Regions from separate parts of the Massilia sp. CMS3.1 genome, predicted to be linked through region 1. Evidence: predicted binding sites of a transcription regulator. Region 1 holds the regulator's gene; the other holds the start of a gene.

Evidence for each region. The regulator LexA, encoded in region 1, represses DNA repair genes until DNA is damaged. The targets are predictions, from matches to a motif close to ACTGTATNNNNATACAGT.
Region 2: a site for LexA is predicted at 4,413-4,430, ahead of dinB (DNA polymerase IV). Genes of this name have one in related genera too.

What each region holds. Positions count from the first base shown of each region.
Region 1 covers NZ_JBIMES010000014.1:57,559-72,587, reverse strand. Annotated here, with positions in the region: gene ACHAC9_RS19920 (replicative DNA helicase) at 1-593, opposite strand, end outside; gene rplI (50S ribosomal protein L9) at 700-1,152, opposite strand; gene rpsR (30S ribosomal protein S18) at 1,189-1,479, opposite strand; gene priB (primosomal replication protein N) at 1,517-1,810, opposite strand; gene rpsF (30S ribosomal protein S6) at 1,844-2,245, opposite strand; gene lexA (transcriptional repressor LexA) at 2,486-3,133, shown strand; gene ACHAC9_RS19890 (sel1 repeat family protein) at 3,198-3,956, opposite strand; gene ACHAC9_RS19885 (cystathionine gamma-synthase family protein) at 4,028-5,284, opposite strand; gene purF (amidophosphoribosyltransferase) at 5,302-6,825, opposite strand; gene ACHAC9_RS19875 (CvpA family protein) at 6,875-7,363, opposite strand; gene ACHAC9_RS19870 (SPOR domain-containing protein) at 7,389-8,342, opposite strand; gene folC (bifunctional tetrahydrofolate synthase/dihydrofolate synthase) at 8,354-9,652, opposite strand; gene accD (acetyl-CoA carboxylase, carboxyltransferase subunit beta) at 9,735-10,607, opposite strand; gene trpA (tryptophan synthase subunit alpha) at 10,803-11,603, opposite strand; gene trpB (tryptophan synthase subunit beta) at 11,677-12,954, opposite strand; gene ACHAC9_RS19845 (phosphoribosylanthranilate isomerase) at 12,905-13,630, opposite strand; gene truA (tRNA pseudouridine(38-40) synthase TruA) at 13,642-14,439, opposite strand; gene ACHAC9_RS19835 (FimV/HubP family polar landmark protein) at 14,448-15,029, opposite strand, start outside.
Region 2 covers NZ_JBIMES010000009.1:179,169-194,197, reverse strand. Annotated here, with positions in the region: gene ACHAC9_RS16185 (D-2-hydroxyacid dehydrogenase family protein) at 1-809, shown strand, start outside; gene ACHAC9_RS16180 (L-asparaginase) at 816-1,571, opposite strand; gene ACHAC9_RS16175 (asparaginase domain-containing protein) at 1,709-2,194, shown strand; gene ACHAC9_RS16170 (recombination-associated protein RdgC) at 2,330-3,226, opposite strand; gene dinB (DNA polymerase IV) at 3,313-4,389, opposite strand; gene ACHAC9_RS16160 (S8 family serine peptidase) at 4,541-6,355, opposite strand; gene ACHAC9_RS16155 (glycerate kinase type-2 family protein) at 6,797-8,065, opposite strand; tRNA gene ACHAC9_RS16150 (tRNA-Val) at 8,248-8,323, shown strand; tRNA gene ACHAC9_RS16145 (tRNA-Asp) at 8,360-8,436, shown strand; gene ACHAC9_RS16140 (hybrid sensor histidine kinase/response regulator) at 8,705-11,434, shown strand; gene ACHAC9_RS16135 (GGDEF domain-containing protein) at 11,471-12,622, opposite strand; gene ACHAC9_RS16130 (YgiQ family radical SAM protein) at 12,929-15,029, opposite strand, start outside.

The DNA.
Region 1 (15,029 bases):
GTCGGCACGCCGGTGATTTCGCCCTGGTTCTCGCGGGAGTACAGTTCGTCGATGCGCTCGACCACTTGGGTCAGCAGCGGCTGGATCGGATTCCAGCCCTGGGCGCCACGGGCGCCGGACTCGGCGATGGCGAAGATCTTGGATTCGGCTTCGTCAAGCATCTGCTTGACTTCCTTGCCTTGCGGATTGAACGCGCTGCCCGAAATTTCGTCGGCCACGGTAATGAGTTTGCGCAAGATGCCGCGGTCGCGCACGATCTCGGCATAGCGGCGGATATTCGCTGCCGACGGCGTGTTCTGCGCCATGGCGTTCAGGTATTGCAGGCCCCCGACGTCATCGGCTTTGCCGAGCGAGACCATGGCCTCGTAGACGGTGATCACGTCAGCCGGCTTGCCGCCGTTAATCAAGCGCACCATCTGTTCGAAGATGATGCGGTGGTCGTAGCGGTAAAAATCCTCCGCATGCATGAAGTCGGCAATGCGATCCCACGCGGCGTTATCGCGCAGCAGGCCGCCAATGACGGACTGCTCTGCCTCGATGGAATGCGGGGGAATGCGCAGCGATTCGAGCTGAGGATCTGCGGGGTTATTCATGGCGGGCATTATAACCCCTCCGGTCACACGGCTGAAATAATTGGAGAGTTTCTGGGCGTAAAAAAAGCCGGCGGACCGGCTTTTTTCGTATTACAACAAGCGTAACTTATGCAGCTTCGCCCACGACAGCGACCGTGATTTCCACGACGACGTCGGTGTGCAGAGCGACAGCAACTGGATGCTCGCCGGTGGTCTTCAGGGGACCGGTCGGCAGGCGAACCTGTGCTTTTTCAACTGCGAAACCTTGCTTGGTCAGGGCTTCGGCGATGTCGAAGTTGCCGACCGAACCGAACAGACGACCGTCAACACCGGCTTTCTGGGCGATGGTGATCGTCATGCCGGTCAGCTTGTCGCCTTGGGCTTGCGAAGCCGACAGCTTTTCAGCAGCAGCTTTTTCCAGCTCGGCGCGCTTGACTTCGAACTCGGCAACAGCCGACGAGGTAGCGCGGCGGGCCATCTTTTGCGGGATCAGGAAGTTACGTGCGTAACCGTCCTTGACCTTGACCACGTCGCCCAGGTTGCCGACGTTAACAACTTTTTCCAAAAGGATAACTTGCATATTTTTCTCCAGGATGTTCTGAACTGTACGACGCGATTAAGCGCTGTGCAGGTCGGTGTACGGCAGCAGCGCGAGGTAACGTGCGCGCTTGATCGCGGTGTCGACCTGGCGCTGGTAGTGCGCCTTGGTACCGGTCAGACGTGCCGGCATGATCTTGCCGTTTTCCTGGACGAAGTCCTTCAGGGTGTCGACGTCTTTGTAATCGACCTGTTCCACGTTTGCAGCGGTGAAGCGGCAGAATTTCTTACGCTTGAACAGCGGATTTTGCTGTTTGCGCTTTTCTTTAAGCTTGGCTTTGTTTTTGTCGAACTTTTTACCGAATGCCATTTGAGGCTCCTGTATCTAAAAGGTGGCCGCTAATAATTTAAGCGGCGGCACTAAAATCAATGATGTGAAACACCAGGGCTTTACTGTTGCGATTCTTCCTGGCCAAAAATCCTGTGAACTGGTGCGCTGCACCCAACTCTGCGCTGGCGAAGCGGCCCGAAATCTCACCCGCGGCGAATGCGGCAATTTCGAACTCGACCAGCCTGTCCACCCCTGCCTCGACCTGCTGCGAACTGTGCATCAGGATTGCCGAGACGACCGGCACGCCGGCGGGGGTAAAGCGCAGTACGTCGCGTTCAGCGATGCTGGCGACGACTTGTAGCTGGTTCACTTCAACGCGTTCACGATTCCTGGCAAGAAAAACTTAGGCAGCAGCGGCGGCTGGAGCAGGAGCAGCGGCTTGGGCCGGGGCTTCTGCGCGGTGGCTCTTGGCTGCGTCTTCGCGCTGGACCGACTTCATCATTGGCGATGGCGTGGTTTCAGCTTTCTTCATCTTCACGGTCAGATGACGCAGCACGGCATCATTGAACTTGAATGCGGTTTCCAGCTCGACCAGGGTCTCGTTGTCGCACTCGATGTTCAGGCAGATGTAGTGTGCCTTCGGCAGCTTCTGGATCTGGTAAGCCATCTGACGACGGCCCCAGTCTTCGACGCGATGGATGTTACCGCCGCGGCTAGTCACCGTGGTCTTGTAACGCTCGATCATCGCCGGGACTTGCTCGCTTTGGTCCGGATGGACGATAAAAACGATTTCATAATGACGCATGCAACACTCCTTGAGGACGTTTAAACAAATGCCCACCTCGGCGTCAAGACGAGTGTGGGAAGGGAAAGCCGGCAATTATAGCGCGATTGACGCACCAGCGCAATCGCTGCCGATCCTGGCAGCGCCGTCGCCCCCCAGCGACACTTGCTGCACGGGAATCGTTAAATAATCAGGATTTCTCTTGCATTCCACGAAATACTGTACAAAAATACAGTCTGAATCATCAACCATGCCAGACCTATGCTCAAGCTCACCGCAAGGCAAGAACAGATCCTGAACCTGATCAGGGAAGCGATCGACAATACCGGCTTCCCCCCGACCCGCGCCGAAATCGCAAAAGAATTGGGCTTCAAGTCGGCCAATGCAGCGGAAGAACACCTGCAGGCCCTGGCGCGCAAAGGTGCGATCGAGATCGTCTCAGGCACCTCGCGCGGCATCCGCCTGATCGGTGCTTCCCTGCGCGATCCGGTGCCGGCGCATGTGCCTCCCATTCCGGCCGCCTTCCTGATGTCCCTGCCGCTGGTCGGCCGCGTCGCCGCGGGCTCGCCGATCCTGGCGCAGGAACACGTCGAGGCGACCTACAACGTCGACCCTTCCATGTTTGGCGCGCGTCCCGATTTTCTCCTGAAGGTGCGCGGTTGGTCGATGCGCGATGCCGGCATCATGGATGGCGATTTCCTCGCTGTGAAGAAAGTTGACAGCGCCAAGAACGGCCAGATCGTCGTGGCCCGCATCGGCGAAGACGTCACCGTCAAGCGCTACCGCAAGACCGGCGAGACGATCGAACTGCTGCCGGAAAACCCTGACTTCACCGTGATCCGTGTGGAACCGGGCGACGAGTTCGCGCTCGAAGGCCTGGCAGTCGGACTGATGCGCAGCTGGCATTAAGCCGCGTTCACAAGCTGCCGCAGATAAAAAAAGCCGCTTCTCGCGGCTTTTTTTACGTCGAAAATTAGTTCTTTGGCCTCGGCGCCGCGCCGATCGGCTTGTCGAAGTCATACTGCTTCTCTCCCGGATTGGCGGCAATGATGGCGTTGTGCTCCTTGACATACGCTTCGGTCGCGCTGCGCCAGACGGCGACATCGGCCAGCACCAGCTGTGCGCCGACCTTCGCTTCTGCTGACAGGTTTTCCTGGACCTGCGCCAGGTGGGTATTCGCGCGCTCGATCTCGGCTGCGTTCATCAGCTTGGCAAGATCGGCCGGAATCTGCTTGGTGAGTGGAGAAGCTGCATTCAGGTTCTCGACAAAGCCGTTGTAGCAGGTCTGCCATTTATTGATGGCATTCGAGACGCGCGCAATGTCCTCGCTCTGCTTCGAAACGGGCGGAATACGCGGCGCCGGGCAGGCAAACTTGCCCGATTTGAGTTCGGCGCCATCGTAGGTCATGCTCCAGTGTGCAATGTCGGCACGCCGCACACCGCGCTGCTTCATCAGCTCGAGTGAAGCGATGGCGACCGCATTGCCTTTCGCGGCCGCCTTGCTGAACCACTGCTGCGCCTTCGCTTCGTCGACCGCGCCCGCCTCGCCGTACAAATACATGGCGCCGAGCTGCTGCTGGGCCTCGACATTGCCGGCGGCGGCCAGCTTCGTGTAAGCAGCCAGGGCTTGCGGGTAGGCCTTCTTGCTGAACAGGGCGTTCGCATCGGACAAGGCGTCGGCATGCGCGGCGTTACAGGCGAGCAGGCTGGCAATCAGGAGAAGACGCTTCATGAGCTGTGATGGAGAATCGAAAACCCATCATACCTCGCGCTCATCCCCGGCTCAACCATCCTTACGCTTCTTTATGGGGCGCCGAGCCGGGAGCCGAGCGCGGCACGAAAATCTTCCAGCAAATCCTCGGTATCCTCGATGCCCACCGAGACCCGGATCAACGACTCGGCAATGCCCATGCCGGCACGGCGCTCGGCGCCCATCTCGAAGAAGATCGTGTGCGCAACCGGAATCACGAGCGTACGCGTGTCGCCCAGGTTGCTGGCCGGGATCGCCAGTTGCAGGCGATTCAGGTAATCGAAAGGATCGATATCGTCGCGCAGCTCAAAGCTGAGCAGCGAGCCGGCGGAGCGGAACAGGTCGGTCGTGAGGCCGTGCTGTGGATGCGAAGCGAGCCCGGGGTAATGGACCGCGGACACCCTGTCATCGGCTTCGAGCATCTGCGCCAGCGCGAGCGCATTCGCGCAAGTGCGTTCCATGCGCAGCGCCAGCGTTTCGGCGCCGACGGCGATGTGGTGAGCCGCTTCCGGCCCGAGGGCGGCGCCGAAGTCGCGCAAGGCTTTCGCGCGTAGCTGGGCCATGCCCTGGGCGCTGCTTGCCTGCTTGCGGAAATTGGGCGCAATGTTCGGGAAGGCGCTCCAGTCGAACAGGCCCGTATCGGTCAGCGCGCCACCGAGTGCGATGCCGTGGCCGGCAATCGATTTGGTCAGCGAATTGACGACCAGGGCCGCGCCGACCGCCTTCGGGCGGAACAGATACGGCGTGGTCATCGTGTTGTCGACCACATACAGGATGCCGCGTTCGCGGCACAAGGCGCCGATGCGTGCCAGGTCCGCGACCTGGGTGCGTGGATTGGCGATCGTTTCGACAAACACCATGCGCGTCTCGGGACGCAGCACCGCTTCGACATTGATGACATCGGTCGCATCGACGAAGTCGACTGCAACGCCCTGCCCTGCCACCGTCTGCCACAGGCTGTTGGTGTTCCCGAACAGGAAACTCGACGAGACGATGTGGTCACCCTCGCGCAGCAGTGCCTGGAACAGCGCGCCGATGGCCGCCATGCCGGTGCCGAAGCACAGGCTGGACACGCCATCTTCCATCTTCGTGATCTTGTCCTCGAGCGCGGATACCGTCGGGTTACCCTGGCGGCCATACCGAAAGCCGGGCTCCTTGCCCTGGAACACCGAGGCCAGCTGGCGCGCGTCGTTATACCCGAACGCGACGGAGGTGTGGACCGGCTTGTGCAGCGAGCCGTGCTCGATCGCCTTGCGGCGGTCGTTGTGCAGGATGGTGGTCGTGAAACCGTAGTGTCTATTTTCGCTCATGGCAGGTGGCGGCCGGGTTACTCGGCGGCGAGCGCGGGATTCAGGTTCAGCTGGGTCCGCACTTCGTCCTCGATCTGCGGCTTGCCGCCATTGTGGCGCGCCGTTTCCAGCTGGTCCAGATAGGCCGGGGTGACGTCGCCCGTGACATACACGCCGTCGAAGCAGGAAGCCTCGAAATTGGTCAGCGCCGGATTGACGTCCGAGATCGAGCGCTTCAGCGCCTCGATATCCTGGTAGACCAGGCGGTCGGCGGTGATCTCGGCGCACACCTCTTCCACAGTGCGTCCATAGGCGATCAGTTCGTCGCGGGTCGGCATGTCGATGCCGTAGACGTTCGGGAACAGCACCGGCGGCGCCGCCGAAGCGAAGAACACTTTGCGCGCGCCCGCTTCGCGCGCCATCTGCACGATCTCGCGGCTGGTGGTGCCGCGCACGATCGAGTCGTCGACCAGCAGCACGTTCTTGCCCTTGAATTCGGACCCGATCGCGTTCAGTTTCTGGCGCACCGATTTCTTGCGCATGCCCTGCCCCGGCATGATGAAGGTGCGGCCGATGTAGCGGTTCTTGATGAAACCTTCTCGGTATTCGATACCGAGTTTCAGCGCCAGCTGGATCGCCGCCGGACGCGAGGAGTCCGGAATCGGCATCACGACGTCGATGTCCTCAATCGGAATTTCCTTGCGAATCTTGTCGGCCAGGTATTCGCCCATTTTCAGGCGGGTCGCGTAGACCGAGGCGCCGTCGATCACCGAGTCCGGACGCGCCAGGTACACGTATTCGAAAGCGCACGGATTGAGCGATGGGTTTTCGGCGCACTGGCGCTCGTGCAATTTGCTGTCGGTGTCGATGAAGACGGCTTCGCCCGGCGCGATATCGCGCACGAAACGGAAACCAATGCCTTCCAAAGCCACGGATTCGCTGGCGACCATGTATTCGACGCCATTCTCGGTTTCATTCATGCCCAGGCAGAGTGGACGGATGCCGTACGGGTCGCGGAATGCCACCATGCCGTGGCCGGCGATCTGGGCCACGACAGCGTAGGCGCCGCGTACACGGCGGTGGACGATGCCGACCGCCTTGAACACCGCCTCGGCGTCGAGGGAATAGCCGTCGGCCGCTTCCTGGATCTCGTGGGCCAGCACGTTCAATAACACTTCCGAGTCGGAATTGGTATTGATGTGGCGGCGGTCGTTACGGAACAGCGCTTCTTTCAGCTCTGCCTGATTCGTCAGGTTGCCGTTGTGCGCCAGCGTGATGCCGAACGGGGCATTCACGTAGAACGGCTGCGCTTCTTCCTCGCTCGACGAGCCGGCGGTCGGGTAGCGGCAGTGGCCGATACCGGTATTCCCCTGGAGCGAGCGCATGTTACGGGTGCGAAACACGTCGCGCACGAGACCGTTCGCCTTGTACATCGAGAACATGCTGCTGTGATTGGTTGCAATGCCCGCCGCGTCCTGGCCGCGGTGCTGCAACAGCAGCAATGCGTCATACAGCAACTGGTTAACGGGGGTTTGCGAGACGACGCCGACGATGCCACACATGGTGCGCTCCTAAGAACTGAATGCTGTTACGGATTTCAAAACGAAGATGTCAAAATTTGAGGTGCTGCGCCAGCGCCGCGGGGAGAAAGGGCTTCACCGTTCGCGCTCCGGCCTCGGCCAGTTGGGACAACAGCGCGTCTTTCCAGAATGCTTGCTGGGGGATGGCGGTCATGGAACACAATATGACGGCGGCCAGCACAATTACAATCCCGCGCGCCAGGCCGAACAGGCCGCCCAGGCCACGGTCCGCCAGCGACAGGCCGGACGCTTCGATCAGCGCCCCGATGGCCAGCGACAACAGGCCCATCAGGATGCGCACGCCGAGGAACAGGGCAATGAAGGCCACGATCAGCCGCGCCGTGTCGCCGGGAATCATATCCGGTAACAGGGGCGCGAGGCGCGCGCCATAGGCGTTTGCCACGACGAAGGCGACGATCCAGCCCGTCAGCGACAGGATTTCTTTTACTAAACCACGCATGGTGCTGATCACCACCGACGCCACCAGCACGAACACGACCAGATAATCAAAAATCGTCACGGCAGGCAAGTGCGAACCACGCGCATCAGAGCGGGACCAGGAAACCACCCAGGCCCAGGCCACCCAGCCTGGCCTTGGTCTTGTCGGCTTCCTCGCGGCTGCCGAACGGACCGACTTGTACCTTGATCAGGGCGCCGGACTTCTTCGTGAACGAGCTGATGCCGCCCGCGCGCAGGCGCGCCTGCAGTTCATCGACCTTTTCCTGGGTCCCGAGTGCGGCGACCTGGACGACAAAACGCCCGCTTGCGGCCGGCTTGTCCTCGACGCGCGGGTGGACCTCGGCCGGCTTGGCGCTCTTGCCCTCGAGTAGCGCGAGTGCGCGGGCGCTCTCGTTCTCCTTCGGACGCGGAACCGGTTTTTCCTCAGGCTTTTTCACGGCCGGCTTTTCGGCGACCTTGCGTTCAGGCGCCTTCGGCTCCGGATTGCGCTCGGCCACTTTCGGCTCCGGCCGGGTTTCCGGCTTGACGATCTTTGGCGCAGGTTCCGGCGGCGGCAACACGCGTGGGGCCGGCGCTTCCTCGAGCATTTTAAGCGGAGGCGGTTCGGCCGCGCGCGGCGTCGTTGTCGCCAGTGGCGCCGGTGCAATGATTTCCTCGTCCGAGTCGACGCTGTCGGCGGCGGGAACGGGGCTGGCCGGCACCGGCAAGGCAGGCGCTTTTTCTTTCGAGGGAATCTGGATGGCGATGTCGCCGCCCAGGGGGCGCGGCTCGGAATCGAGCAGCATCGGCAAGCCAACCGCAGCGGCCAGCGCCAGCGCGACCGCGCCTACCAGGCGGCGCCGTGCGCGCTTCTTTTCCGGCAGCATGGGATCACCACCGCTGCGGCTGCGCCGCGAACCGCCCTGCCCGCTTTCGTTCGCGTGCGACGCTCGCTTGGCGCGGGCCTGCTGGCCGAAGTCGTCATCGTCGCGGGAAAAACGGCCACTGTCCTGGGCGCTGCTGTCCTGCTTGTTTTTACTGAAAATCGAGAACAAGCCCATGCGTCTGTATGTCAGTGAAGAGAGTTTTTTCGGGCCGCCATCACGCCGGCGACGGTGTAGAACGAGCCAAAGACCACAATTCTATCATTCTCCTCGGAACGGCTCACCGCATTTGCGAACGCGGCTGCCGGATCGGGAAAAAGCGAGACCGAAAAGTCGGCATCTTTGGCCCCGGCCGGGCGCAGTGCGGCGACCTTGTCGGCCAGTGCGCTGCTGCTGGCCGATCGCGGCGACGGCAGGTCGGCCACGCACCAGTGGTCGACGAGGCCGGCCATCGGTGCGAGTACGCCGGCGATGTCCTTGTCGTCCATGATGCCGAAGACCGCATACGTGTAGCGGTGAAAGCCCATGGCGCCCAGGTTCTGGGCCAGGGTGCTCGATGCATGCGGATTGTGGGCAACGTCGAGCACCGTGGTCGGGCGTCCGGCCAGCACCTGGAAGCGGCCAGGCAATTCCACCAATGCAAGGCCGGTGCGCACTTCCTGGGCGCCGCACGGCAATTGCATGCGCAGCGCTTCGAGGGCGGCCAGCGCGGCCGAAGCATTGAGTAACTGGTTGGCGCCGCGCAGGGCCGGATAGGCCAGCGAATTGCGGCGCTGGGTGCGTCCGCCGTAGCTCCACTGCTGCTGGTCGCCCTGGAAGTTGAAATCGCGTCCGATCAGCCACAAATCGGCGCCGATGCTCCCTGCGTGCTGGACCAGCGATTGCGGCGCCAGCGGATCGCTGCAAATCGCCGTCTTGCCCGGGCGGAAAATGCCGGCCTTTTCGAAACCGATTTCCTCGCGCGTGTCGCCGAGCCAGGCCGTGTGGTCGATGTCGATGCTGGTGACGATGGACACATCGGCGTCGACCACGTTGACCGCATCCAGGCGCCCGCCCAGGCCCACTTCCAGGATCGCCACGTCGACACCGGCCTGCGAAATCAGGTGCATGATCGCCAGCGTCGTGAATTCGAAATAAGTCAACGGCGTGTCGCCGCGCCGGCTTTCGACAAAATCGAAGCTTGCCACCAGCAGTGCGTCGCTCGCCATCTCGCCATTGATGCGGGCGCGCTCGTTAAAGTCGAGGAAGTGCGGCTTGATGTAGAGACCGACGCGGTAGCCGGCATGCAGCAGGACCGATTCGAGCATGGCGCAGGTCGAGCCCTTGCCGTTGGTGCCGGCGACCATGATGACGGGACATGCGAACTGCAGGCCCATCTTTTCCTTGACGGCACGGACGCGGTCCAGGCCCATGTCGATATGGGTTTCGGCGTGGCGCGACTCGATCAGCGCCAGCCAGTCGGGCAAAGTAGTGGGAAGCATGGGCATGAAAATTAGGTGCTTGAAAACGAAAAACCGGCGACCTGGAGTGCAGATCGCCGGCCGGGGTAACGTTGACTTGGTACGCCCTTTAGGCGATGACTTCAGCCGGCTGATTTTGCAGCAGGGCCAGCAGGCGCGCGATTTCTTCGCGCATCTTGCGGCGGTCGACGATCATGTCGACAGCGCCCTTTTGCACCAGGAACTCGGCGCGCTGGAAACCTTCCGGCAGCTTTTCGCGGACGGTGTTTTCAATGACGCGTGGGCCGGCGAAGCCGATCAGCGCTTTCGGCTCGGCGATCACGACGTCACCCATGAAGGCGAACGAGGCGGAGACGCCGCCCATGGTCGGGTCGGTCAGTACGCTGATGAATGGCAGTTTCTTTTCCGACAGCTTGGTCAGCATGGCGGTGGTTTTTGCCATCTGCAGCAGCGACAGCAAGCCTTCCTGCATGCGCGCGCCGCCGGTGGCGGTGATGCAGATGAAGGGCACTTTCTGTTCGAGGGCGTTCTGTGCGCCGCGCACGAAACGCTCGCCGACGACCGAACCCATCGAGCCGCCCATGAATTCGAATTCGAAGCAGGCCACCACCACCGGCAGGCTCATGATCGAACCACCCTGGACGATCAGCGCATCGGTCTCGCCGGTGGCTTCCATGGCGGCCTTGAGGCGGTCCGGATACTTTTTGCTGTCCTTGAATTTCAGGGTGTCGACCGGCAGCGCTTCCTGGCCGATTTCATAGCGGCCGCCTTCGTCGAGCAGGCCGTCGAGGCGGGCGCGGGCGCGGATCCGCATGTGGTGATCGCACTTCGGGCAGACGTGCAGGTTCGACTCGAGGTCGGAACGGTAGAGCACCGCTTCGCACGACGGGCACTTGACCCACAGGCCCTCGGGCATGGTCTTGCGGTTGGCGGCATCGGAACGCTGGATTCGTGGGGGCAGCAGTTTTTCCAACCAACTCATGTTTTCTCCTGTGCGGCAGTTCTAAAGTTGGGCGTAGTGTAGCCGCTAGCGTTCGCCTTGTCGACCGCTTGCCAGCTTGGCAATCATTCCCTGCAGAGCTTGGCTTTGGCATGGGCGCAGGGCTGGGAGCAGTTATACACCGATCGACAAACGCGTGCGAACACACACCCGAAGTCGCCCTCGGGTGCGTCGATGTTATTGGCTGTCGAGCGCGGCGCGGATATTGGCGCAGAAGGCGCGTACCGCCTCCGGACCATCTTCCTTCGGCGTATTCTCCAGCTCCTGGATGATCCGGCTGCCGATCACGACCGCGTCGGCCACCGCAGCGACCGCTTTTGCCGTCTCGGCATCGCGAATGCCGAAGCCGACTCCGATCGGCAGGCTGACGTGCTCGCGGATCGCGGCCACGCGGCGCGCCACGTCGTCGGTATCGATGCTGCCGGCGCCGGTCACGCCCTTGAGCGAGACGTAATAACTGAAGCCGCTGCCGTAGCGCGCCACCTGGCGGATTCGTTCCTGGGTCGAGGTCGGCGCCAGCAGGAAGATCAGGTCGAGGCCATTCGCGCGCATGGCCTCGGCAAAGGCTTCGCACTCTTCCGGCGGATAGTCAACGACGATGGCGCCGTCGGCACCCGCCTCTTTCGCGCTGCGGATGAAGTTGTCGGGGCCGATGCGCTCGATCGGATTGGCGTAGCCCATCAGGACGACCGGGGTATCGGCGTTCGTTTTGCGGAACTCGCGCACATAATCAAGAACATCGTTCAGGCCAATGCCGAATTTCAGTGCGCGCTCGCAGGCGCGCTGGATGACCGGACCTTCGGCCATCGGATCGGAAAACGGGACGCCCAGTTCCAGGACGTCGGCCCCGCCCGCGACCAGCGCGTGCATCAGGGGGACGGTCATTTCCGGACCAGGGTCGCCGGCGGTGATGAAGGTGACGAGGCCGGTTTTATTTTGTTCGCGCAGGGCGGCGAAGGTGGATTCGATTCGGGACATGGTTATTTTAGCAATTCAGTTGGCGGTGGCAGTCAGGTGCGCACACGTTCGTCGAACGTGTGCGGGCAAGGGGTCAGCTGAAATCGAGCCCCATGCGCTGCGCCACCGTGTGCATGTCCTTGTCCCCGCGCCCCGACAAATTCACCAGCAGCAGCTGGTCCTTTGGCAGCGTGGCCGCCAGTTTGAACGCGTAGGCGATCGCGTGCGCGGATTCGAGCGCCGGGATAATGCCCTCGATGCGGCAGCAATCGTGGAAGGCCTGCAGCGCCTCATCGTCGGTGATCGACACATACTCGGCGCGCGCCGAATCCTTCAGCCACGCATGCTCGGGACCGACGCCCGGGTAATCCAGGCCGGCCGAGACCGAATGGGTCTCGATGATCTGGCCGTTCGCATCCTGCAGCAAGTATGTCCGGTTCCCATGCAATACACCCGGGAAGCCCAGCGTCAGCGAGGCCGAATGCTTGCCGGAATCGAGTCCCTCGCCCGCGGCCTCGACGCCGATCAGCCTCACGCCGGCCTGGTCGATATACGGGTAAAAGATACCCATTGCATTCGAGCCGCCGCCAATACAGGCCAGCACGTAGTCGGGCTGGCGTCCGGTCATTTCCGGCATCTGCACCAGGCATTCCTCGCCGATCACGGACTGGAAATCGCGCACCATCATCGGATACGGATGGGGGCCGGCGACGGTGCCGATAATGTAGAAGGTATTTTCGATGTTCGTGACCCAGTCGCGCATCGCTTCGTTGAGCGCGTCCTTCAGGGTCTTGCTGCCGGACTCGACGGGAACGACGGTCGCCCCCAGCAGCTTCATGCGGTAGACGTTCTGGGCCTGGCGCTTGACGTCCTCGCTGCCCATGTAGACCACGCACTCGAGGCCAAAGCGGGCGCAGATGGTGGCGGTGGCCACGCCATGCTGGCCGGCGCCGGTTTCGGCGATGATGCGTGGCTTGCCCATGCGGCGCGCCAGCAAGGCCTGGCCGATCACGTTGTTGATCTTGTGCGCGCCGGTGTGGTTCAGGTCTTCGCGCTTGAAGAACACCTGCGCGCCGCCGGCGAGTTCCGACCAGCGCTTGGCGTGGTAGACGGGCGACGGACGGCCGACGAAATGCGCCAGCTCATAACGGAATTCCTCGAGGAATTCGGGATCATGCGAGTAGCGTGCGTAGGCTTCGTTCAGCTCGGCCAGTGCATGGGTCAGCGTCTCGGCGACGAACGCGCCGCCATACGGGCCGAAGTGGCCTTTCGCATCGGGAAATTGATAATCGACGGTCTGGTACAGCGCGCCGACAGCGCGCTCAGCGGCGGCTTCCTGGATCTCCAGGGCTGCTTCCTGTAATTCTTTCATGGGGGTACTCGCTTTCAATGGTGGCATCGGCTGCCCGCACCGCGGCGATGAAATCGGCGATCTTGCGGGCGTCCTTGATCCCCTTGGATGCCTCGACACCACTGCTGATGTCGACGGCCCAGGGGCGTACGCGTGCGACTGCGCTAGTCGCGTTTTGAACGCTCAAGCCACCACTCAAAACGACCCGAGGCGCGAGCTCTTTTGGGATAAGAGACCAATCGAAGACCTTTCCAGCACCACCGTAGGCATCCACATAGGTATCGAGCAGAAGGCTCGAGAACCAGGGACTGGCGGCGCGGTATGCGAGTTCGCATTCTAGCAGCTCACGCTGCGTCGTGTCCGGCTTGACCCGGTAGGCGTGGACGAAGGGGCGTTTCACGGCGTGCGCGATGCGCGCGCAGTCTTCCATTGTCTCGTCGCCGTGGAATTGCAGCAATGCCACCTGGCCCGCCTCGACCACCGCCCTGACCTCTTCCAGGCCGGCGTTGACGAACAGGGCGACCGAGCTGACATACGGTGGCAAGGCCATGGCCAGTTGTGCGAACTGAGCCGGAGAAACATAACGCGGACTCTTCGGGTAGAACACGAAGCCGAGCGCGTCGGCGCCGGTCGATACGGCCGCGTGCAGGTCTTCTGCGCGCGTGATGCCGCAGATCTTGATTCGGGTACGGTGCATGTCGAACAACCTCAAAAAGGCAGGGGCGAGACCGCCTCCTGCGGCAGTCCCCACCTCGGATCGTAATCGATTTTCGCGAAGTACAGGCCGTCGGGCATGAAGGTCGGTGCGGCGGCGTCGCGGTTGCGTGCCGTCAGCACCTGGGCCATCCAGTCAGGCTCATGGCGCCCGAGGCCGACATACACCAGCGCGCCCACCAGGTTGCGCACCATGTGGTGCAGGAAGGCGCTGGCGCGTACGGTGAAGACGATGATGTCGCCGCGTCGCTCGATCGTGATTTCCTGCATGTCCTTGATCGGCGTATTCGCCTGGCAGCTTGCCGCACGGAATGATGAAAAGTCGTGCAGGCCGATCAGGTGGCGGGCAGCGGCCTGCATGCGCTCGACATCGAGCGGACGGAACACCCAGCCGGCGCGTCCGGCCAGCAGCGCCGAGGGCTGGGCGTTGTTGTACAGGACGTAGTGATAGGTACGCGAACGCGCCGAGTAGCGCGCATGGAAATCCTGGCCGTCGAGGTCGGGCGGCACTTCACTGGCCCAGCGCACGGCGATCGAATCGGGCAGGAAGGTATTCGTGCCGCGCACCCAGCTCGGCATCGGCCGGTCGAGTTCGGTATCGAAGTGCACCACCTGTTCGATGGCATGGACACCGGCGTCGGTGCGACCGGCGCAGGTGGTCGACAAGGTCGTGCGGCCGAACTTCTCGAGCGCGATCTCGAGGGCATCCTGGATGGTGTGACGGCAAGGCTGTTTTTGGTATCCATTCCAGCCGGTGCCGACGTACTGGAGTCCGAGTGCGATCCGCCTCACGCGACGGGTCACGCCAACTGCGCACGCATGGCGCTGGCGCGGCTGGACTGTTCGATGTTGCCGCCCTTGATGACTTCGTCGAGCAATTCGCGCGCGCCTTCCTTGTCGCCGATCTCCTGGTAGGCGATCGCGAGGTCGAGCTTGGTTTCCATTTCCATCTGGGCCGCGGTCAGCTCGACCGCGGCGCCGGTGTGCGTCTCGGGCTCGGTCAACGTAAAGTCGTGGGCCGGCAGGTCGAGGTCCATGCTCGAGAGGTCGAAGCGCGGCACCGGGGTGCCCGGATTCGGGATCGCCAGCACCTCATCCTGTGCGAACGGATCGTCCTGCGGTGCGGCGGGCGCGGCCGGCTGGCCGAAGTCCATCATGTCGAGATCGAACAGCGGGTCCTTCTCTACAGCAGGGCTCGCTGTCGGCGCATGCGTTTCCTGCGCGTAGGACTCAGCGCCCGGCGGGGTCAGGTCGAAGTCGGTCGAGCCGAAATCGAACACCGGTTCCTGGCGCGCGCCCACCGGAGTCACCGGGGTGGTGTCGGTCAGGCCGAAGTCCATGGCGTCGAGATCGAACAGCGGATCCTTCAGGTCCGACACCGG
Region 2 (15,029 bases), on a different contig from region 1:
CCCTGCTCAACAAGCTACCGAATTTGAAACTGATCTCGCAAACCGGCAAGGTCAGCGGGCACATCGACGTCGCCGCCGCCACTGCCCGTGGTATCGCGATTGCCGAGGGCACCGGCTCGCCGGTGGCGCCGGCCGAATTGACCTGGGCGCTGATCATGGCGGCCAGCCGCAAGATCGTGCCGTATGCGAACAATTTGAAGGACGGCGTCTGGCAAAGCGCGTCGGTGAATCCCCAGCTCAATGGACTGGGCCGGGTGCTGCGCGGACGCACGCTGGCGATCTGGGGCTACGGCAAGATCGGCAAGCTGCTGGCCGGCTACGGCCAGGCGTTCGGGATGCGCGTGCTGGTCTGGGGCAGCCAGGCGAGCCGGCAAGCGGCGCTGACGGATGGCTTGCATGCGGCCGCGTCGCGCGAGGCCTTCTTTGCCGAGGCGGACGTATTGAGCCTGCATCTGCGCCTGGCGGATGTGACACGCGGGATCGTCACTGGCGCCGACCTGGCGCGCATGAAGCCGGATGCTTTATTTGTGAACACGAGCCGCGCGGAACTGGTGGCAGAAGGCGCTTTGGTGACGGCGCTGCAGGCCGGACGGCCGGGAATGGCAGCGCTTGATGTGTTCACCGAGGAACCGCTGGCGCCGGATGCACCTCTGCTGCGGATGCCGACGGTGCTGGCGACGCCGCACCTGGGGTATGTCGAGCGGGAGAGTTATGAGGTGTACTTCAAGGCGGCGTTCGAGAACATCGCGCATTTTGTGGCGGGCACACCGACAAACATCCTCAACCCCGAGGCCCTGAATCGGGCCTAAGTGAGGTCAACGCAACTCCGGCTCGCCCGTCACATTGATCTTGCGCGCCGGCATCACGTACGACTTCGTCCACAACCCCGCCCAGCCCGGCGGCCAGCCGATCTCCGGCCCGGCATACGCCGGCAAGCCGGCGCGCACCGCCACCACCGGCACCGGCGGAGCCTCGACCAGGCCACCGCCGGCGGGGCGCTCGATGTTCAGGCTGTACATGTAGCCTGGCAGCAGCGCGTCGCAGGTGTCGGCGAACCAGGCCGTGTGGTCCTCGTCGCGGCCCAGCGCCTGGGCCAGGCCGTGCGGATCGAACTTCGCCAACGCGTGGATCAATTCTTCGGTGCTGGCACCGGGCGTATCGCCCCAGCCCATTACCGGATTGTTGTTGTACTCGGCGCCCGATCCATACCAGCCTTCGCGCCAGGAGCGCTGCATCCAGTTGCGCTGTCCCGTAAACAAATGCCAGCGCCAGTGCAGGCCGGAAGGCTTTGGCCAGGAGTACAGATACAGCTTCTGGTAGCCGGCCTGGTGCAGTGCGCGCACGACAGCCATCAGGCGCGCATGCGGCATGCGGTCGGGCGGCGCGCGCCGAAAGAGAATGGGTTCGCCATCGGCGTGCTGGACTTCGTCGCTCGACAGGTTCAGGTCGAGCGTGCGTGCTTCATTGCCGAAGCGCGCGGAAATCCAGCCCGTCAGCAGGTTGACGTGGGTGATCACGCCATACCCGCGATGGCGATGGAAAATAACGGTTCCTGGAGCAACGGTTTTCATGGAATTCGATGGGGCTTGCCCGAAAAAAGGATCAGTCTACTCATCCGATCCGGTCGATTCTAGCGCAGTCACATATGGATACACACCGGTTTAACGCTATGATGACCCACCTTTTTTTACTGCGTTTATAAACCGATATGACTTTGCGACTCATCGCCACCGGCGGCACCTTCGACAAACATTACGATGAACTGACCGGTGTGCTCGGCTTTTCCGAAAGCCATTTGCCAGCCGTCGTCGCGCGCGCGCGCCTGACGCTCCCCGTCGCGCTGCAAGTGTTGCCGCTGGTCGATTCGCTCGACATGGGGGATGCCGATCGCCAGCGCGTATTGGAAGCCTGCCAGGGCGCAACGGAGAAGGCAATTGTCATCGTCCACGGCACCGATACCATGCCGCAGACGGCCGCCGTGCTCGGCGCCGCAAACCTCGGCAAGACGATTGTCCTGACCGGCGCCATGATCCCGTACGAGATCGCCAATTCCGACGCCCTGTTCAACCTCGGTTTCGCCTGCGGTGTGGCGCAAACACTGGCGCCCGGCGTTTACGTGGGCATGAACGGGCAAGTGTTCGCTTGGGACAATGTGACCAAGAATCGCGCCGCCGGCGTCTTCCAGCCGCTGTAACAACACACCATTCCGGGGGCATCAGCACGCTCCCTTTTGGTGTAAGTTTTCAACCTGCCGCTTGAAAGCAAAACGGACCCATGCGGGTCCGTTTTGACGTTGATACAACACGGCGTTACGAACGCCAAAGGCTAGTTACGCTTTGGCTTCGCCACCCAGCGCGTCCACCACATCGGCCAGCATCTTCGCCAGCTCACCGGTCATCAGCATGATGTCGTTATCAAAACGCTCGTCGTCGCTGTTGGTGACGGCTTCGCCTTCCTTGATGACGTCGAGCGGCTTGACGCCCTTGATCGCCAGCGATTCGGTCAACACGAACGACACGCGGCTGTTCCAGGTCATCGCCAGGCGCGTGCACTGCTTGCCGGCGGCGATATGGCGGCGGATGTCGTCCGGATCGAGCGAGTGTTTTACGTAACGCACGGCGGCGCGGCTTTCGCCGGTGGCGCGCAATTCGGTATCCTGGTCGATCGTGAAGTTGTACGGTGCTTCATCGGCCTCCAGCCAGCCGGTCATCACGGCCACTGGCGAGCGCTGCACGCGAAGCGACTCGAGCGGCATGCGGTCCACGCCTTTCAATAGCAGCTTCACCACCTCATCGGCTTTCGCCGGGCTGGCGGCATCGACAACCAGCCAGCCGTTGACCGGGTCGATCCAGGTCCAGGTATTGCTGCGGATCGTGAATGCGCGCGGCAGCAGTTCCTCGGCCACGCGTTCCTTCAATTCTTTCATCGCCTTTTTACCTGGCGGGAAACCTTGCTGCTCTTCCATGTCGGCAGCCTTGGCCTTGGCGACCTGGTTGATCACTGAGCTCGGCAGCAGCTTCTTTTCGGTGCCCAGCATCATCAGCATCTGCTTGTTGACGACGTGGACCAGACCGCCATTCGGACGCGGCGAATCCCAGCCTTGACGCAGCAATTCATTGCTGTTTGCCGGCGTAAACGCCTGGGGCGCAAGCGCCGCTTCCATTTGTTCAGGCGTGAACGCCCACGGTGCGGGCAGGCGGTAAATCTGAAGATTCTTGAACCACATAGTTGCTTTCTGTTGTCTCAGTATTTCAGGGGAACGACATTTTACACGCTGCTGTGCAGCTATTTTCGGCTGGCAACAACAACGTTTCAATGTGTTGCGTGTTCGTCAAACAGGCTTAGTTGCTCGACATGTTCGGTGTCGCCCAGGCGCACGCCGACGCCCAGCAGGCGCACCGGGCGGCTGGCGCGCAGCCAGCCGGTTTCCATGAGCCGGGCAAAGGTCGGCAGGTGCGGTGCATAGGCGACGCACTCGACGGTGGTTTGCTGGAAGTCCGAAAATTTAATTTTAATGAACAGCTTGTTAATGAATTTTTCGGCGCCGGCGCGTTTGATTCGGCCCAGCAGGTGTTCATATAAATCGGGCAGCAGCGCCAGGCAGGCCGGCAGGTCCGGCACGTCCACCGTATAGGTTTCCTCGGTGCTGACCGACTTGCGTTCGCGCTCAGGACTGACCTCGCGGTTGTCGATGCCGCGGCATAAATCGTGCAGGCGCGCACCGAAACTGCCGAAGTGGTGCTGCAACTCCTGCATCGTCCAGCCACGTAAATCCGCGCAGGTCTGCGCGCCCAGCTTATTTAACTTGGCCGCCGTTACCTTGCCGACGCCGTGCAGCTTTTTCACCGGCAGCGCCGACACGAAGGCATCCACCTCTTCCGGCCGCACGAGGAACAATCCATCCGGCTTGTTCCAGTCGCTGGCGATTTTCGCCACGAATTTGTTTGGCGCCACGCCGGCCGAGGCCGTGATGCCGACGGTCTCGAAGATGCGGCGCCGGATTTCCTGTGCAATCAAGGTCGCGCTGCCCTTGCAGTGAGGCGAATTGGAGACGTCGAGATAGGCTTCGTCGAGCGAGAGCGGCTCGACCAGGTCCGTGTAGTCGGCATAGATCTCCATGATCTGGGTTGATGCGATGCGGTATTTCTCCATCGCCGGCGGAATGACCAGCAGCTCCGGACACAGCTTCATCGCTTGCGCGGTGGCCATCGCCGAATGGATGCCGAAGACGCGCGCCTCGTAGTTGCAGGTCGCCACCACGCCGCGCTGGTCGGGACGCCCGCCCACGGCGAGCGGACGCCCGCGCAGCGACGGATCGTCGCGCATCTCGACCGACGCGTAGAAGCAGTCGCAATCACAATGGATGATTTTACGTGCGGGGGCGTTCACTCTGGCGGCGGCCGGGGCCGACTACTGTAATTTCGTACAGTATCTCGTCAATTGGGGTTTGGTGCAAGGGCCGCGGGTTCGCAGGGGTGGCAATAAAAAAAGACGCGCGGCAAGCCGCGCGTCCGATCTCACTCACACTACAAGAACTAAATTACCAGGTCATTTTCAGCGTGTACTTGCCGTTGGTCGAACCGGTGCCGCCGCCGTAGTACTTCACGCGCACATAACGTGCCGCGGTCGCGGTGGTCGTATTCGCCACCGAAGCGGTGTCGGCCGCGCCGGCACCGTTCTCGCTCAGGGCCAGCTGCGTGCCTGCACTGTTGTAGATATACACGTCGTAGTCGGAGGTCGACAGACCCGGGGTCATCGTTGCCGACAGCGTCTTACCGGCTGGAAGTTGAACCACGAAGTAGTCGTTGTCGGTCGAGGCGCTCATGGTGCCGTTGACGGTGGTGCCGGTGGTGCTGATGGCGTTCGCGGTCGAGATCGAGTTGTTCGACTCGGTTTCCGAGATCGTCGGGCCGACCGGGGTGCCCGTGGTCGCCGACGCTGCGGCAGCTGCCGCGTCGACGATACCGGTGCCGCACTGCGAGCAGGTCGCCGGGAAAGCGCGTGCCGTGCTTTTCAGTTTCGACTCGATCTCGTCCGGGGTCAGCGCGCCGTTACGGGCCAGCATCAGTGCAGCCACGCCGGCGACGTGCGGGGTCGCCATCGAGGTGCCCTGGTAACCGGCGTAGTTGTCGGCGCCCGGCGCAGCAGTGCCGGCGTTGAGCGTCGACAGGATGTAGCCGTTGGCGTCGCCGCCAGGTGCTGCGACGTCGACCACGGTGCCGTAGTTCGAGTACGGCGCACGGCCGCCATTGCGGTTGGTGGCTGCCACGGTCACGACACCGGCGCAGTTGGCCGGGTTCGAGTTGCTGGCATTCATGTTCTCGTTACCGGCTGCGACGATGACGACCGTGCCGCGCGAACGGGCGCTGTTGATCGCGTTCTGGGTGGTGGTGCCGCAGGCGCCGCCGCCGCCGAGCGACATGTTGATGACCTTGGCCGGGTTGGCGTTCGCCGGCACGCCGGTGACAGCGCCGCCCGACGACCAGATGATCGCATCGGCGATGTCCGAGGTGTAGCCGCCGCACTTGCCGAGCACACGCACCGGCACGACCCTGGCGTTGTAGGCAACGCCGGCCACGCCCAGGCTGTTGTTGGTCTTGGCGGCGATGGTGCCGGCCACGTGGGTACCGTGCCAGCTCGAGCCTGAAGACGGTTCGCCGGCGGCGCACTCGTTGGCAGCGGTCCAGTCGCCCGGATCGGAGGCGTCGGCATCGCGGCCGCCGCCGTCATTGGCGATGGCGGTGTCGGAAATGAAGTCATAGCCGCCGACATACTGGCCGGAGAGGTCGGCGTGTGGACGGATACCGGTGTCGATCACGGCGACCTTGACGCCGGTACCGGTGGAAAGATCCCAGGCTGCCGGCAGGCGCAGGCCGCCGGTCGTTTCCGTGTAGTGCCACTGCTGGGCGTACATCGGATCGTTGGCCGTGGCCATCTTGCGCATGATACGGTCGGGCTCGGCGTATTCGATCGAGGTGTCGCGTGCCATCATTTCCTTCGCCAGCGCATCGGCATCTTTCACCGACACCCTGCGGTCGATCTTGAACACATGCGCGCCGGTGCCGGTGGTGCGCAGTGCCTGCAGGCGCAGGCCCAGCTGCTGACCGGCGCGGTCGGCGATGGCCTGGCGCGCGGAAGTCATCGCGGTGGCGACCCGGGCCTGGGCAGCGCCGACGTTGGCGTCCTTGTATTTAACGATCAGGCGGTCGGTCTCGACGATGTATTGCTTGGTGCCTGCGACCTGGAAGTCAGGGACGGTGCCGGCGGCGGAAGCCGAGGCGAGCGAACCGGTGACGATGGAGACTGCTACAGCGACTTTCAACAAATTCGGGTAAATCGAATGCGTCGACTTCATGTTGAGCCCTTCGTGTGTAGTTTTCCGTCAAGGCAATATGCCCTGGTTTATGGTCTTCGGTAGATCCGAAGTGCCCTCGACAGGCGGCCCAGAAAATGTACGCCTGAGTAATCATGCATGGCGGGAATTTCTAAACGAGTGAGGCTATTTAGCAACGTTTTGCACTGAAGATTTAACAAAAACATTTATTATTTGCAATATATGTATGGACACCAAATAATATATGCCCTATTTTCCTTATCATCGTCACAACAACCGTTACTTTGGGTATAGAGCAGGCGATCCATTCTTGAATGGAGCATGAAAAAGGCCGCGCTGAACGCGGCCCTGTATTTTTTTACCACTCGTTTTGAAATCAGTTTGTGCTTTGTCAGCATCCTGTAATTAATGGTTACCCTTGACTCCCAGGTCGGACAATCACCTGCGATCTGCCAGCCGCCGTCAGGGCATGATCAGCAGCGCGCGGAAATCGTTGACGTTGGTGCGCGTCGGTCCGGTGACGACCAGGTCGCCGAGCGCGGAAAACAGGCTGTAGCCGTCGTTATTGCCCAGCATGGCGCGGGCGTCGAGCCCGGCGGCTGCTGCCCGCGCCAGCGTGTCGGGGGCGAGGGAGGCGCCGGCATTGTCCTCGGTGCCGTCGATGCCGTCGGTATCGGCGGCAAGCGCGTGCACCCCGGGCAATCCATCCAGGCCAAGGGCCAGCGCCAGCAGGAATTCGGCATTGCGACCTCCTCTGCCCTTGCCGCGCACCGTCACCCCGGTTTCGCCGCCCGAGAGAATCACGCAGGGCGCGGCGCAAGGCTGGCCGTACTGGCGCACCTGGCGCGCGATGGCCGCGTGCACGGCGGCGACGTCGCGCGCTTCTCCCTCGATGCTGTTCGACAGGATCAAGGGCGTGATGCCGGTGTTACGCGCGGCGTTTGCCGCAGCCTCGAGCGCGGTTTGGGCGGTGGCGATCACGATCGTTTCATTGCGCGCCAGGCGTGGATCGTCGGGCCTGGGCGCGGCGCGCGCAGGATCGAGCAGCACGGCGCGCACCGCGCTGGAGATCGGAATGGCGTAGCGCTCGAGGATCGCCAGCGCATCGCGCGCCGTGCTGCCGTCAGGCACGGTCGGCCCGGAAGCGACGACACCCGGGTCGTCCCCCGGCACGTCCGACACGACCAGGGTCACCACGCGCGCCGGATAACAGGCCAGCGCCAGCCTCCCTCCCTTGATGCTCGAGAGGTGGCGTCGCACGCGGTTCATTTCTCCAATCGGCGCGCCGCTGCGCAGCAAGGCACGGTTGATCGCGCGTTTTTCTTCCAGCGTGATGCCGGGCGCCGGCAGGGACAGCAGGGCCGAGCCGCCGCCGGACATCAGGCACAGGACGAGGTCGTCTTCGGTGAGACCGTTCACGAGCGCCAGCATGCGTTCGGCCGCCTCCACACCGGCCGCATCGGGCACCGGATGGCCGGCCTCGACGACCTCGATGTGTTGCGTTGGCGCGCCATGCGCATAGCGCGTCACGACCAGCCCGGACAGTTCACCTCCCCAATGCCGCTCGACACCCTCGGCCATGCGCGCCGCCGCTTTACCGGCGCCGATCACGACCGTACGTCCGCGCGGCGCGGCCGGCAGATGGTGTGCGATCAGCGTCCCGGCATCGACGGCGTCCAGCGCGGATTCGAACAGGTGCAGCAGGAACTGGCGTGGATCGGCGGCGTTCATCAGGGCTCCTCGAGGATGGAATGCTGTTGATAGTGACACAAAAACACCTTCTGGCCGGGGCTGGCCTCGACACCGTTTACACATTTTCAGAAAAACTCTTGCACATTCGCGAAGCCATACGCTATGATTCGGGCCTCTTCAGACGCAGTGACAAACGTCAGACGAACAGAATACGGTGAGCCGGGCGCTTAGCTCAGTTGGTAGAGCGGATCCCTTACAAGGATTAGGTCGGGAGTTCGAGCCTCTCAGCGCCCACCAGATTCAGTTCGAAATGAAGAACCGATCAGTAAAAATGGAGCGGTAGTTCAGTTGGTTAGAATACCGGCCTGTCACGCCGGGGGTCGCGGGTTCGAGTCCCGTCCGCTCCGCCAGCATCAAAGAAAAAGGGTCCGACTTGTCGGGCCCTTTTTCTTTTTCGTTTTCATTCTCATTCCCTTTTGCTCCGCTACCTCGGCCACGCGCCGTGCTCAGCAAGGCATCCAAAAAGCGCGTAAGCTCGCAGACCGCTCATCCGCTTTATACCTTCATGTCACGCGGACGTTAGCGACCTAACAGTCAGCCGTTCCACCCCATGCTATAGGTGAGCTATCGCAGCACGATCGATGCCCTGCCGGCATCCGCAACCTGGAATTTTGCCTCATGCAGCAACACCCTGATACCGCGCCCGTGATCGACACCAACGCCCTGGGCCTGCAATTGTTCGAAAGCAGCCCGGACTGCGTCAAATTGCTCAGCAACGAAGGCAAGGTGCTGGCGATGAACAAGAACGGCATGTGTGCCCTGGAAATCGACGACTTCCGTCCTTTTTCCGGTGCGGCGTGGCGAACATTCTGGCCGCAGGAAAGCCAGGACAAGATCGACGCCGCGATCGCGCTGGCCCGCGCCGGCGGCACCGGGCAAGTCAAGGCGTTCTGCCCGACGGCCAAGGGTTCGCCGCGCTGGTGGGAAGTGGTGGTGACCGCGGTGCAGGGGGACGATGGCCGCCTCCAGAACATGCTGGCGGTGTCGCGCGACGTGACCGCGGCCCATGAGGCCGATGTCCAGCGCGAACGCCTGCTCAAGGAAGTCCAGGCCGCCAACGCACGCATGAGCGACGTCTTCCACAAGGCGCCGGCCTTCATGTGCGTACTGACCAGTCCTGACCACGTCTTCGAGCTGGTCAACGAGCGCTACCTGCAGCTGGTCGGCAACCGCGACCTGATCGGCCAGCCGATACGCCAGGCGCTGCCGGAAGTCGACGGCCAGGGTTTCTTCGAACTGTTGGACGCGGTCTACCAGACCGGGGAACAGTTCATCGGTACCGACATGCCGGCCATGCTGCAGCGCCATGCCGGCGCAGCATTGGAACAGCGTTTCGTCGACCTGGTCTTCACGGCCCTGCGCGATGCAGACGGCGAGATCACGGGCGTGCTGGTGCACGGTGTCGACCAGACCGAGCGCAAGCTGAGCGAAAACCGGCTGTACGAAAGCCGCGAACGCTTCGCCAAGATTGTCGGCCAGGCCGCGACCGGCGTGGTCGAGATGGATCCGCAGGGCCGCATCACCCTCGTGAACCAGAAGTATTGCGACATGGTCGGTTACACCGAATCCGAACTGATCGGCATGAGCGTGACCCAGTTAACGGCGCCGGCTTCGCGCGAGGAGAGCCTGACGGCGCTCGCCGGCCTGACGGCGGGCGGCCCCGGCTTTGTTATCGACAAGCATTACCTGCGCAAGGATGGATCCCTGATACCGGCCACCAGCAGCGTCAACGCGCTGCGCGGCCCTGCGGGCGAGTACCAGGGCATGGTGGCGATCGTGCTCGACACGACCGAGAGCCGCCGCGCGGCAGAGAAATTGCGCGTCAGTGAAGAACGTTATCGCACCCTGTTCGAATCGATGGACCAGGGCTTCTCGGTCATCGAGATGATCTTCGATGAAACGGGTGCCCCCGCCGACTACCGCTTTCTCGAAATGAATGCCACGTTCGCGCGCCATAGCGGCCTCGTCGACGCCGTCGGCAAGACGGCGCGCGAACTGGTGCCGGACCTCGACCGGTTCTGGTTCGATACCTATGGCAAGGTTGCGCTGACCGGCGAAGCGGTGCGCTTCGAAAACGAAGTAGCCGCGATGGGCCGCTGGTTCGACGTCTACGCCACCCGCATGGGCGGTATCGACAGCCGCAAGGTGGCGCTGCTGTTTGCCGATATCACGGCGCGCCGGCGCTCCGAAGAGAAGCTGCGCCAGCTGGCGGCCGACCTGTCGGACGCCGACCGCCGCAAAACCGAGTTCCTGGCCACGCTCGCGCACGAACTGCGCAATCCGCTGGCGCCGATCCGCAGCGGCCTGGGCGTCATGCGCCTGGCTGGCGACAACGCCGCCGCCGTGCGCAAGGTGCGCGAGATGATGGAGCGGCAAGTGGGCCACATGGTCCACCTGATCGACGACCTGCTCGATATCGCCCGCATCAGCGGCGGCAAGCTCGAACTCAAGCGCGAACGGGTCGACCTGAAGCGCGTGCTCGCGAGTGCCGTCGAAACCAGCGCGCCCTTGATCGACGCGGCGCGCCACCAGTTGAAGGTCACGCTGCCCGATGCGGCCCTGCTGGTGGACGCCGACGTCACCCGCATCGCCCAGGTCGTGGCGAACCTGCTGAACAATGCTGCCAAATACACCCCGGCCGGCGGACGCATCGCGCTGTCGGCGCGCGAGGACGCGGGCATGGCGGTGATCACGGTGTCGGACACGGGCGTCGGCATCCCGGCCGATTCCCTGAAAAGCGTGTTCGACATGTTCAAGCAGGTCGAGCGCCATATGGAGCGCGCCCAGGGAGGCCTCGGCATCGGGCTGTCGCTGGTGCGGCGCCTGGTCGAGATGCATGGCGGCTGCGTGAGCGCGGCGAGTGCCGGCGCGGGCCAGGGCAGCAGCTTCGAGGTGCGGCTGCCGCTGGCCAGCGGCGACATGGCCGAGGCGCCGCGCGGGCGCGATGGGCACGCGGGAGCGTCAGGCACCGTGCAGGCAATCCGCATCCTGGTGGTGGACGACAACGTCGATGCGGCGCTGACCCTGTCGATGATCCTCGAGGCCGGCGGGCACCTGACCCGCGTGGCCCACGACGGCATTGCCGCCCTGGCTGCGGCCCGGGAATTTCTACCGCAACTTGCCTTCCTCGATATCGGCATGCCCGGCCTGAACGGCTATGAAACCGCCAGCGCCATGCGCCGCACGCCGGGGCTGGAAGACATTACGCTGGTTGCCCTGACCGGATGGGGTACCGAAAGCGACCGCCTGCGCTCGAGCGATGCCGGCTTCGATCACCATCTCACCAAACCGGCCCAGCTGAGCGCGGTCCAGGATTTATTGACCAGCCTGGCGCACGCGGGAAGCTAGTCGGCCGCACGCGTTTGAGGATGTGGTCAGGCGCGTCTAAGCTTGACGACGCTTGAGAACGCCTACTTCCACCCGATTACGCCCGTTGCGCTTGGCTTCATACAGGGCGTGATCGGCGCGCGCGAGCGCTGTCGGCAAGTCTTCGTCCGGATCGATCACGACCACGCCGATACTGACCGTCATCGTGTAATGGTTGCCACAGGTGAGCAGCCGGATGTCGACCACGGCCTGGCGCAGGCGTTCGGCCGTGTGCAGCGCGCCGTCGAGGCTGGTGCCCGGCAGCGCCAGCGCGAATTCCTCACCGCCGAGCCTGCCCAGGATATCGTGCTCGCGCAGGGAATCGTTACAGGTCGTCGAAAACTTGATCAAGGCCTCGTCGCCGGTGGCGTGGCCGAAACGATCGTTGAGTTGCTTGAAATGGTCGATGTCGAGCATCAGGAGCGTCATCGGCTGCTGCAGGCGCAAGGACAACAGGCGCGCCGCGTCGGCGCGTGCGAAGAAGGCGCGCCGGTTCAACAGACTCGTCAAATCGTCGGTCGTGGCCAGGCGTTCCATGCGCGCATCGTCGCGCTGCTTGCTCATCAGGATGAAACCGAAGCCGTTTACGATCAACAACAAATAACCCGCGACATAGGCCATCGATTGGATCCCCCCGGTGGCGGGTTCGCCGAAAATCATGAGGATGGCCCATACGGCCAGGGTAGCCCCGCAGCCCATGTCGTTGGCCCCGATCAGACGCTGCAGGGTGGTGGCGCCGGGCAGGCGCGGATGCATCAGGATGGCGCCGGTCGTAAACGAACCGAGGCCCATCGCCAGCGACACATACACGATCAGCTGCGGATACGGCAAGCCGCTCAGGAATGCCGCGCAGGCAAGCAGCAAGCTGAGCGCCGCCGTCGGCACCAGATAGCGCCGCAATTGCGGATAGCCGAAAAAGATGGCATACGCGGCCGCCTCGAGCGTCAGGCCGGCAATCCAGCCCGCCGATTCCAGAATGGCAAGCAGGGGCATGCTTGACTCCGGGCGCACCCAGGCCAGCAGCTGAGCCGCACCAAAGGCCATGCGCGCCCACATCCACATCGGCAAACCGGGGGTGGCGCTGGCACCGCGCACGTAGGCCACCATCAGCAGGGCAAACGCAATGTTGCCGATGCCGACTGCCAGCATATAAATAGGGTGATCGATCACTGCGTGTTCCTTGTGGGGCTGCGGCCGCGGAGAGTACGCAGGCTTTTATTCAATCGCATCGGCGCTTGAAGTCTTATTCAGCAGCTAACATGTGTTTCCCAAAGGAATTATTTTACATGGTTTCGTCAAATAGGTTCGCATACTCCCTTCGTTTAGTGTGTGCCCTCGGTAATTCATACAACACTACGGTGTAAGCCCGACAATGTTACGTCGTCAATACGCAACAAGACTCCCCATGAAACAAAAAGCCGGCCCCTGCGGCGATGCAGGGGCCGGCTTTTTGCCGGACTTGACGAAAGGGCGCGCTTACTTCTTCGCGCCCTTCGGCTTGGCCTTGATGGTCGACAGGATCGACGGCCGCGCCCGTTCGGCTGCGGCCACCGGGGCACGACCGCCAGCGGCCGGCACACGTTGTTGCTCCGGCTTGCGTTTGGCTGCGGCGATCTGGTGCGGCAGGGGCGCCGGCATGCCGCCCTGGCGCTTGCGGTCGCCGACTTGCGGCGCACCACTGTCTTCGGACGGATGCCAGGCCGGCACCAGGTGGCGTTCGCCATTGCCGATCAGGTCGCCACGGCCCATTTTGACCAGGGTCTCGCGCAGGATCGGCCAGTTCTCCGGATGGTGGTAGCGCAAGAAGGCTTTATGGGCCTTGCGCATCTTGCCGCTGCGCGCCGTCTCCACCACTTCGGAATCCGCTGTGACTTTCTTCAGCGGATTCTTGCGCGTGTGGTACATGGTGGTGGCCATCGCCATCGGCGTCGGCGTGAAGGTCTGGACCTGGTCCAACTTAAAATTGTTTTTCTTCAGCCAGAGCGCCAGGTTCAGCATGTCCTCGTCGGTCGAGCCCGGGTGGGCGGCGATGAAATACGGGATCAGGTACTGCTTCTTGCCGGCCTCCAATGAATACTTGTCGAACAGGCGCTTGAACTCGTCATACGCGCCGATGCCCGGTTTCATCATTTTCGACAGCGTGCCCGCCTCGGTGTGTTCCGGTGCAATTTTCAGCAAACCACCGACGTGGTGCGTCACCAGTTCCTTCACGTACTCGGGCGAGCGCACGGCCAGGTCGTAGCGCAGCCCGGAACCGATCAGGATCTTTTTAACACCAGGAATCGCACGCGCCTTGCGGTACAGCTGGATCAGCTTGCTGTGGTCGGTACCGAGGTTGCTGCAAATCGTCGGGTACACGCAGGACAGGCGGCGGCACGATTCCTCGATCGTTTTTTCTTTGCAGGCCAGGCGGTACATGTTCGCGGTCGGGCCGCCGAGGTCGGTAATCGTCCCCGAAAAATTCTTGGTCGTGTCGCGGATCAGCTCGATCTCGCGCAGGATCGACGGCTCCGAGCGGCTCTGGATGATGCGCCCTTCGTGCTCGGTGATCGAGCAGAAGGTGCAGCCGCCGAAGCAGCCGCGCATGATGTTGACCGAATAACGGATCATTTCCCAGGCCGGGATGTGTGCTTTACCGTAACTCGGGTGCGGATTGCGTGCGTACGGCAGGTCATACACGTTGTCCATCTCGTCCATGGCGAGCGGCAGCGGCGGCGCGTTCAGCCAGACATCGCGGTCGCCGTGCGATTGCACCAGCGCACGCGCATTGCCCGGGTTCGATTCGAGGTGGAACACGCGCGAGGCGTGCGCATACATCACCGGGTCTGCGCTGACGGTCTCGAAACTCGGCAAACGGACGACCGTTTTCATCGCTTTTTCACGCGCGGCGGCTTGCCGCTCTTCGCGGCTCATGATGAAGACGGGTTTCAGTACCGGTTCCGGCGCGGCGTTGTCCAGCGCGCAGGCGGTCGGGTCTTCCAGCGCCATCGCGTACGGATTCGGCTGCCTGTCGATACGGCCCGGCACGTCCACGCGCGTGGAATTGTGTTCCGACCATTCGGCGTCCGGTAGCCAGCCCGGCTGCACCAGGAAGGCAGTGCCGCGAATATCGCGGATTTCCTTGATCGACTCGCCAGCGGCAATGCGGCGCGTGACGTCGACCAGCGCGCGTTCGGCGTTACCGAAGATCAGCAAGTCCGCTTTCGATTCGAACAGCACCGAGCGCCGCACTTTATCCGACCAGTAATCGAAGTGGGCGATGCGACGCAACGAGGCCTCGATCGAGCCGATCACGACCGGCACGCCCGGATAGGCTTCGCGCACGCGCTGGGCGTAGACGGTCACCGCGCGGTCCGGGCGTTTATTCGGCTCGGCATTGGGGGTGTAGGCGTCGTCGGAACGGATTTTACGATCGGCCGTATACCGGTTCACCATCGAATCCATGTTGCCGGCGGTGATGCCCCAGTACAGGTTCGGCTTGCCCAGCGCGCGAAACGGCTCGGCCGAATGCCAGTCCGGCTGGCTGATGATGCCGACCCGGTAGCCCTGCGCTTCGAGCAAACGGCCGACCAGCGCC